Regions from separate parts of the Geodermatophilus sp. Leaf369 genome, predicted to be linked through region 2. Evidence: riboswitches for the same ligand, from Rfam matches in the RefSeq annotation. Region 2 holds a riboswitch; the other holds the start of a gene.

Region 1 (4,190 bases), on a different contig from region 2:
ACCTGTTCGCCGAGCTGGCCGCCGACCTGGACCTGGCGACGTCGGTGTGCCGCCTGCTGTGGCCGGACCTCGTGCGCACCGTGACGACGATCGAGTTTGAGTGGTCCCCGGGTCGAGGGGACGACCGGTTCCTGGGGAACCGCTCGGCGTTCGACGTCGCCATTCGGGCCGTCGACGCCGCCGGGCGACCGACGTGCGTGGGCATCGAGGTGAAGTACCACGAAGACCTGACCCAGGATCCCGGTCCACCCCGGTCGGACCGGTACGGCGAGGTCGCCCGAGAGTCCGGGGTCTTCACCGACCCCGAGGCACCCGCACTGCGTGCCCTGCCGCTGCGCCAGCTGTGGCTGGACCACCTGCTGGCCCTGTCCATGGTCGGCGACGCCCCGGACCGTGTGGCCGCGACGAGGTTCGTCGTCCTGGCACCCGCCACCAACCCGGCGGTCGTCTCGGCCGACGTGCGCTACCGCGAGCTCCTGTCGGACGCACTCACCTACGAGCGGAGGACCCTGGAGGAGGTGGGTGCTGTCATCGCCGGAACGACCCCGGGACGGTGGATCCGGGACTTCCACCAGCGCTACCTCACTCCGCCGACCTGAGCCCCTCACCGGCTGGACGTCGGCCGTCGGCGATCGCGCCCAGCAGCACCTGAGCCGAGAGCCCCGTGTCCGGCAGCGCCACCAGCAGGCGGGCGCTCCCGGTCGGCTCGGGCACAGCGGCGAGCTCACGCACGGCAACCGCGTTCACCGTCGTCTGCTCGGCCGCAGCGATCGCCTCCAACGCCGCGACGACGTGCTCCGGGACGTTCGTCAGGTGCAGGGTCGCCATCCCGACATTCTCCGGGCCCACGACCGACTCGGCAGGCACGCGTCACGCAGCTGGCCAGGACCGACGGGGCATCACGACCACCACCGTGTGCCCGTTCCCCACGTGCAGGCTGCAGTCCAGCCCGTCCCGATGGCGCAGCACCGACTCCAGCGCGGACACCCACGCGTCGTCGCCGGGGGACAGCCCGGCCGGGCCGCGACGTTCCAGGCACATGGCCAGGTGCAGCTCGGTGCGGTCGGCGCCTTCGGACTCGGCCACGACGTCGTGCAGCTGGACCAGGTTGCCGATGGCCAGTCGGTCGGGCTCGGCGTCGAGGTCCTCGACCGGGACGCACAGCGGGACCATCGTGCCGTCGGCTCGCAGCCACGTCAGGAAGAGCGAGCGACGGACGGGCTGGCCGCCCAGGGTGAGCAGTCCCTTCCAGCGCTCGGTCAGCTCGGCGTCGGTGGTCACGGGGACGGTGGGCAGCGGCGGTGTCGTCATGCCCGGCAGCCTCGCGCGAACGGCGGCCACCGCGATGATCTTGTCCACAGGGTGCGTTTCTGTCGGACCCCCGTCCTAGGCTGAGAAACAGGTCCAGAGCGGACAGCGCACAGCCTCCCGGCTTGCTGTCCCGGCAACCTCGCTCCGCACAAGGTGCCTCCGGGAGAAGACCGGGTCGACCGCGTCCGCGGTCGGCAAGGGTGGGGCGCCCGACGGCGCCCCCGGGCGAGAGGGCTCCCATGCCTGATGACACCCACCGCGGCGACCGCTTCGAGCCGCCGTACACAGCCGTCCCGCGGCACCTGCCGTCGTTCGCCGACTGCGCACGGCAGGCCCCCGGTCACCGTCCGCACCACATCCAGGTCCGGTTGTCTGCTGAGGCGCAGACCCGCGAAATCGTCGTCGTGATGGACGTCGACCGGGAATCCGCGGTCGTGGCGGCGGGCGACCAACTGCTCCGCGTCCGCACCCACGACGCCCCGCGGGTGGCTGCCCTCGTCCGCCGGCACGGGCCGGTCGCGCACCTGGACCGGCGGCACCACCTGCTGCTGCTCGACCTGCCCGACGAAGGCCACCGGGCCGCGTTCTCCGTGCGGCTCCCGGGTGAGGGAGCCAGCCCCTGCTCTCCCGCCGACGGGTGAGACCGCCTCAACAACCACCGGCCACGAGCCGATGCGAGCGGAACCACCCCGACAGGAGCCGACCCCGTGGACCGCACCGCCGACGACCGCACCTCAGACGACCCCGTCTCGCCCCGCCTGCTGCTCTTCGGCGTGCTCACGCCGCTGCTGGTCGGCGGCTTCGTGCCCGCGCTGGCCGGGATCGCGACGGTCTGGCTGTTCTGCGGGCTCGCGGCACTGGTGGTCACGTCGATGGGCGTCGCCGTCCGCCGGGGTGACCCGGGGGAGGACGGCGACGAGGAGTCCGTGGTCGGGGGTCACTGGTGGCGGCTGGTCGACGAGGACCCCAACACCGCGGCGGCCCGGGCAGGCAGCTGGGGCTGACCGGGAGTAGACCGGAGCACGTGCACCGCATCGCGCTCCTCGACGACCACCAGTCCGCCGCCGCCCGCTTCGCCGACTGGTCGACGCTGCCAGTCGAGGCAGAGGTGGTCGCGTTCGCCGACCACGTCGCTGATCCCGACGCCCTCGTGGCGAGGCTCCGCGGCTTCGACGTCGTCGTCGCCATGCGTGAGCGCACCGCCTTCCCCCGCGAGGTGCTCGAGCGGCTCACCGACCTCCGCCTGCTGGTCACCACCGGCGCGGCCAACGCCGCCATCGACCTCGACGCGGCGAGAGATCTCGGCGTCGCGGTGACCGGCACCGGCGCGCACGGGCCGGCCACTGCCGAGATGACCTGGGCGCTGATCCTCGCCGTCGCCCGCAACGTCCCGGTCGAGGACGCCTCGATGCGGGCCGGCGGCTGGCAGCACACCGTCGGCCGCGACCTCGCCGGCGCCACCCTCGGCGTCATCGGGCTGGGCAACCTCGGCTCGGCGGTCGCCCGGGTCGGGCAGGCCTTCGGCATGAACGTCGTCGCGTGGAGCCAGAACCTCACCGACGATCGCGCCGCCGAGGTCGGCGTCCGCCGGGTCGAGCGGGACGAGCTGCTGCGCACGGCGGACGTCGTCTCGATCCACCTCAAGCTCTCCGACCGCACCCGTGGGCTCCTCGGTGCACCCGAGCTGGCGCTGATGAAGCCGACCGCGATCCTGGTCAACACCAGCCGCGGGCCGATCGTCGACGAGGCCGCCCTCGTCGCGGCACTCCGGGACGGGTCGATCCACGGCGCCGGTCTCGACGTCTACGACACCGAGCCGCTGCCGGTGGACTCCCCGCTGCGCGAGCTGCGCCGCGCCGTCCTCACCCCGCACCTGGGCTACGTCACCGAGCGCACCTACGAGGTCTTCTGGCGCGACGCCGTCGCCGACGTCGCGGCCTGGCTGTCGGGCGCGCCCGTGCGGGTGCTGTAGCGACAGTCGTCACCCTGCCGGGGGAACCGCGCTGACATCCCCGGCGCGGAACCGGATCGGTGCTGAAATGGGTCGGTGAAGCTGCTCCGCACGCCCGAGGTCGCCACGCCCCGGGCGATGGCGGGCACCATCGCCGTCTTCTACGTCGTCGGCGGGCTGGCCGGACTGCTCATCACCTGGGGCGCGGACACCCGCGGCGCCCAGGAGGTCGCACTCCTGACGCTGTCCGCCACGGCCTTCGCCTGCGCGGTCGTCGTCCACCGGTGGGCGCGGGGCTGGCCGCGCTGGGCCTTCCACGTCGCGATCAGCTCCGCGGTGGTCCTGATCGCCGTCGCCGTCGTGCTGGCGCCGGACGCGGCCAGTGCGCTGGTGGTCGCCGCGTTGATGTCGTTCGTGGTCGTGGTCGGCTACCTGTTCTTCAGCCTCGTCGTCGGCACCGCCTACCTGGTGGGCGCCCTGGTGGCCGCGACACTCTCCCTCCACGTGCAGGGCGACGTCGCCCTGCCCACCGCGTTGGCCCTCCAGGCGGTGGTCGTCGCGCTGGGCACGGTCACCCGCAGCCTGGTGCTGCGCGCCTCGGGGGCCAGTCGTGACCCACTCACCGACCTGAGGAACCGCCGCGGCTTCGACCAGGCGATGCAGGAACTGCTGACGAACGCGGGGGGCGACGTCCGGATGTCGGCCGCGCTGCTGGACCTGGACGGGTTCAAGGCGGTCAACGACACCCAGGGCCACGAGGCCGGGGACCAGGTGCTCCGCCAGGTCGCCGAGGCGTGGAGCGCAGCACTGCCGGCGGGAGCGGTGCTGGCCCGGCACGGCGGCGACGAGTTCGCGCTGCTGCTCCCGGGCCTGGCCGGCACCGAGGCCCTCGCCCTGGTGCGCGGCGTCTGCGCCCGGCACCCCGACC
Region 2 (4,190 bases):
GAGGGCGTCGGTGGCGCCGCCCTCGGAGCGGGCCTGCTCCTCGATCTCGGCGCTGCTGCTGCACGCCCCGAGGGCCAGGAGTGCGGCGGTGGCCAGGGACAAGGCGACGGTGCTGCGTCGCAGGTGTGCAGTCACGGGGGGTTCTTCCTCTTCGGGGCGTGCTTCTACGACGGACGGCGCGGGCGCGCCGTCCGGGACCTGGGGGGGTGGGGCTACAGGACCTTGGCCAGGAAGGCCTTGGTCCGTTCGTGCTGCGGGTCGTCGAGGACCTGCGCGGGGGTGCCCTGCTCGACGACGCGGCCCTCGTCCATGAAGACGATCTGGTCGGCGGCCTGGCGGGCGAAGCCGATCTCGTGGGTGACCACGATCATCGTGGTGCCGGTGCGGGCCAGGTCGGCGATGACGGCGAGCACCTCGCCGACCAGCTCGGGGTCCAGCGCCGAGGTGGGCTCGTCGAAGAGCAGCACCGCGGGCTTCATGGCCAGCGCCCGGGCGATGGCGACCCGCTGCTGCTGCCCGCCGGAGAGCTGCCGGGGGTGTGCGTCGGCCTTGTCGGCCAGCCCGACCCGGGCCAGCAGCTCCCGTGCCTCGGCCTCCACCTCGCGCCGGTCCCGGCCCTGCGCCGAGACCGGGGCCTCGGTGACGTTCTGCAGCGCGGTGAGGTGCGGGAAGAGGTTGAAGGACTGGAAGACAAAGCCGAACCGGGTGCGCTGGCGCAGCAGGTCCTTCTCCTTGAGCTCGTGCAGCTTGTCGCCCTTCCGGCGGTAGCCGACGAGTTCGCCGTCCAGGGCGACGAAGCCCCGGTCCACGGTCTCCAGGTGGTTGATCGACCGCAGCAGGGTCGACTTGCCCGACCCCGAGGGCCCGAGGACGACGGTCACGCTGCCCGGTTCGACCACGAGGTCGACGCCGTGCAGCACCTCGTTCGTGCCGAAGGACTTGTGCACCCCGTGCACCTCGACGCGACCGGGACGGGTCTCGACGGCGGTCATCGGGTCACCGGGTCCTGGCCGGAGGTCGCGGCGGCACCGGTGGGGCGTACCCGGGAGATGCCCGCGGTGAGGTTGCCGCGCAGCCGTTGCAGGGGTGTCGGTGGCAGCGTGCGGACGGCGCCCTTGGCGTAGTACCGCTCCACGTAGTACTGGATGACGGTGACCACCGTGGTGAGCACGATGTACCAGATCGCGGCCACGACGAGCATCGGGAGCACCCGCTGGGTGCGGCCGTAGATGACGCTGACGGTGTAGAACAGCTCGCCCAGGGCCAGCACGTAGACGATCGAGGTGCCCTTGAACAGGCCGATGATCTCGTTGACCGCGGTGGGCACGATGGTGCGCATCGCCTGCGGCAGCACGATCTTGGTGGACTGCCGGCGGCGCGGGATGCCGAGGCTGGCAGCGGCCTCGTGCTGGCCCTGGTCGACCGAGAGGATGCCGGCCCGCACGATCTCGGCGGAGTAGGCGGCCTGGTGCAGGCCCAGGCCCAGGATCGCGGCGCCGAACTTGTCGATCAGCGACAGCGTCTCGAAGCTGGCGAACGACGGTCCGAACGGGATGCCCAGGTCGATGGTCTGGTACAGGTAGGCGAGGTTGTACCAGAGCAGCAGCTGCAGGATCAGCGGCACGGACCGGAAGATCCAGGTGTACCCCCAGCTCACCGACCGCAGCAGCGGCGAGCGCGACAGCCGCATGAGCGCCAGCACCGTGCCCAGGGCGAACCCGAGCACCGCGGTGATCAGGGTGAGCTGGATCGTCGTCCAGACCCCGCGGACGATCGAGACCTCGCCGAGGTAGGCCAGGACGACGTCCCACTCCCACCGCGGGTTGGTGATCAGCGAGTTCAGCACCATCGCCAGCAGCACCGCGACCACGGCGGTGGCCGCCCAGCGGCCGGGGTTCCTCGCCTTGACCACCGTGAACCGGTCGTAGGGCGTGCCCGCGGGTGGGACGGCGGACTCCGACGGGCGGGTCTGCAGGGCGGTCATCGCGGGCCTCTGGCGTCGAGCAGGAGGGGTCGGGACATGGGGGAGCTCCAGGAGAGGGGTCGTCCGAGGTCCCCGGGCAGAGGCCGGGGGAGGGGGGCGCGGTCGGGTCAGCGACAGAGCGCGCTGTCGGTGCGGACCAGGTCGATGACCGGCCGCCCGACCAGGAGGAGCGCAGGACGCCCCGCGGACCGCAGGGCGGTCGAGTGCTGGGCCATGTCGTCTCCTCGTCCCCCGCCGACGAGGCGGGGCTGCGCTTGCGACAGTCGATCGCCGTCGCCAGGTCGTCACCCGGGGCACCCCACCGCAGCGGAGGGTTGCCGACCAGCGAGCCGGGGCTTGCAGCTGGTACTCAGGACCTGCGGAGAAGTTAGGACCTCGAACGCTCAGTCGTCAAATCCGATCGACTTGGTGGAGAATGGATCCGTCCGCCCGCCCCGGAGAGGAGGTCCCCGTGCCCGACCAGCCGCTCGTCCGTCGTCGGCACGTCGACCTCCGGCGCACCGGCAGCGCGCTCTGTCGACCTGCCTGAGCCTGCGCCCACCGCCCGTCTCCAGCTCCGGAGCACCCCTGTGACCAGCACGTCCTCCCTCACCGTCGCCCTCGTCGGGGCCGGCCCCACCGCCCTCGGCGTGCTCGAGCGGCTCCTCGCCCACGCCGACGGCCGCCGCCTCGACGTGCACCTGGTCGACCCGTTCCCGCCGGGTGCCGGTCGGGTCTGGCGGACCGACCAGTCCGACCTGTTGTGGGCCAACTCACTGGTGCGCGACGTGACCGTGCTGCCCGACGACTCGGTGACGGTGCCCGAGCGGGTGGTGACGTCGGCCACGGTGTGGGAGTGGGCCGAGCAGGTGGGGGTCGGGCTGCCCGGTCCGGTCGGCGAGCTCGCCCGGCGGCTCACCTCGGACACCTTCCCCCCGCGCACTCTGGTCAGCGCCTACCTGTCCTGGGTGCTCGACTCCCTGGCCGCCGTGCCGGGGCTGGCCCTGCACCGGCACGCCACCCGGGTCGTCGACCTCGTCGAGCACCCGCACGGTGTGGAGCTGCGGCTCGAGGACGGCGGGACGCTGCGCGCGGACACCGTCGTGCTCGCCCAGGGGCACCTGGACCGCACGGCCACCGACGAGGAGACCGCCCTCGGCGCCGCCGCCGCCGCGGCCGGACTGACCCACGTGCCGACCGCGTACACCGCCGACCTCGACCTCTCGGTGCTCCAGCCGGGGGAGGACGTGCTGGTGCGCGGCGCCGGGCTGGCCTTCGTCGACCTGGTCACGCTGCTCACCGGGGGTCGCGGCGGGGTGCACGAGCGGGACGCCGACGGCCGGCTGGTCTACCGCCCGTCGGGTGCCGAGCCGGTGCTGCACGTGGGCTCCCGCCGGGGCACCCCCTACAAGGCCAAGCTGGGCTACCCGTGGGCCGGCCCGCCGGTGCCGCTGCGGTTCTTCACCCCCGACGCGCTCACCGCGCGCTTCGGCGACCGGCAGCTGGACCTGCGCGCCGACCTCGGACCGGTGATCGCCCGGGAGCTGGGCTGGGCGCACCACACCGAGCTGTTCCGGGCCCACCCGGAGCGGGTCGCGATGCCGTGGGCGGAGTTCGCCGAGGCGTACGCGGCCACCGACGACCTGACCGAGCTGGTCGCCGCCGCCGTCCCCGACCCCGCCGACCGGTTCGACCTCGCTCGGCTGGACCGGCCGTTGGCCGGCGCGCGGTTCTCCTCCGACGAGGAGCTCCAGGAGTGGGTGCGCGGCTACGTCCGCGCCGACCTCGCCCGCGCCGCCGACCCCGCACACAGCGCCGACCAGGCGGTGTTCACCGCGCTGCTGTTCTGCCACGGGACCATCGCCGGGCTGGTGCGGGCCGGCCGGCTGACCCCCCGCTCGGAGCGGGAGGACGTCAGCGGCTGGTGGATGAACCTGTTCAGCCACCTCGCCAGCGGCCCGCCGTCCCCGCGGCTGGAGGAGCTCCTCGCGCTGTCCGAGGCCGGCCTCGTCCGGTTCACCGGCGCCGACACCGTCGTGGGTCTGGAGGACGGCCGCTGGGTCGCCCGCTCGTCGAGCACCGACACGGTGACGACGGCGACCGCGCTGGTCGAGGCCCGAGTGCCGGCCGTCGACGTCGGGCGCACCACCGACCCGCTGCTGCGTGCGCTGCTGGCGCGCGGGGTGGCCGCGGAGCAGGCCGGCTCGGGCCGGCTGCACGTGGACGC

Evidence for each region. Region 2 has a riboswitch for S-adenosylmethionine ahead of ASG36_RS10385 (amino acid ABC transporter permease). Riboswitches for the same ligand answer to the same signal wherever they lie in the genome.
Region 1: it holds a riboswitch for S-adenosylmethionine, as region 2 does, so the genes downstream of both, ASG36_RS18515 (hypothetical protein) here and ASG36_RS10385 (amino acid ABC transporter permease) in region 2, are expected to answer to the same signal.

What each region holds. Positions count from the first base shown of each region.
Region 1 is NZ_LMQA01000004.1:450,654-454,843, reverse strand. Features, by position in the region: gene ASG36_RS18530 (hypothetical protein) at 1-599, shown strand, start outside; gene ASG36_RS22065 (antitoxin) at 583-828, opposite strand; gene ASG36_RS18520 (hypothetical protein) at 871-1,311, opposite strand; SAM riboswitch class IV at 1,402-1,518, shown strand; gene ASG36_RS18515 (hypothetical protein) at 1,551-1,952, shown strand; gene ASG36_RS18510 (hypothetical protein) at 2,019-2,315, shown strand; gene ASG36_RS18505 (D-2-hydroxyacid dehydrogenase family protein) at 2,336-3,283, shown strand; gene ASG36_RS18500 (bifunctional diguanylate cyclase/phosphodiesterase) at 3,359-4,190, shown strand, end outside.
Region 2 is NZ_LMQA01000002.1:323,928-328,117, forward strand. Features, by position in the region: gene ASG36_RS10375 (ABC transporter substrate-binding protein) at 1-135, opposite strand, end outside; gene ASG36_RS10380 (amino acid ABC transporter ATP-binding protein) at 213-992, opposite strand; gene ASG36_RS10385 (amino acid ABC transporter permease) at 989-1,984, opposite strand; SAM riboswitch class IV at 2,230-2,341, opposite strand; gene ASG36_RS10390 (FAD/NAD(P)-binding domain-containing protein) at 2,554-4,190, shown strand, end outside.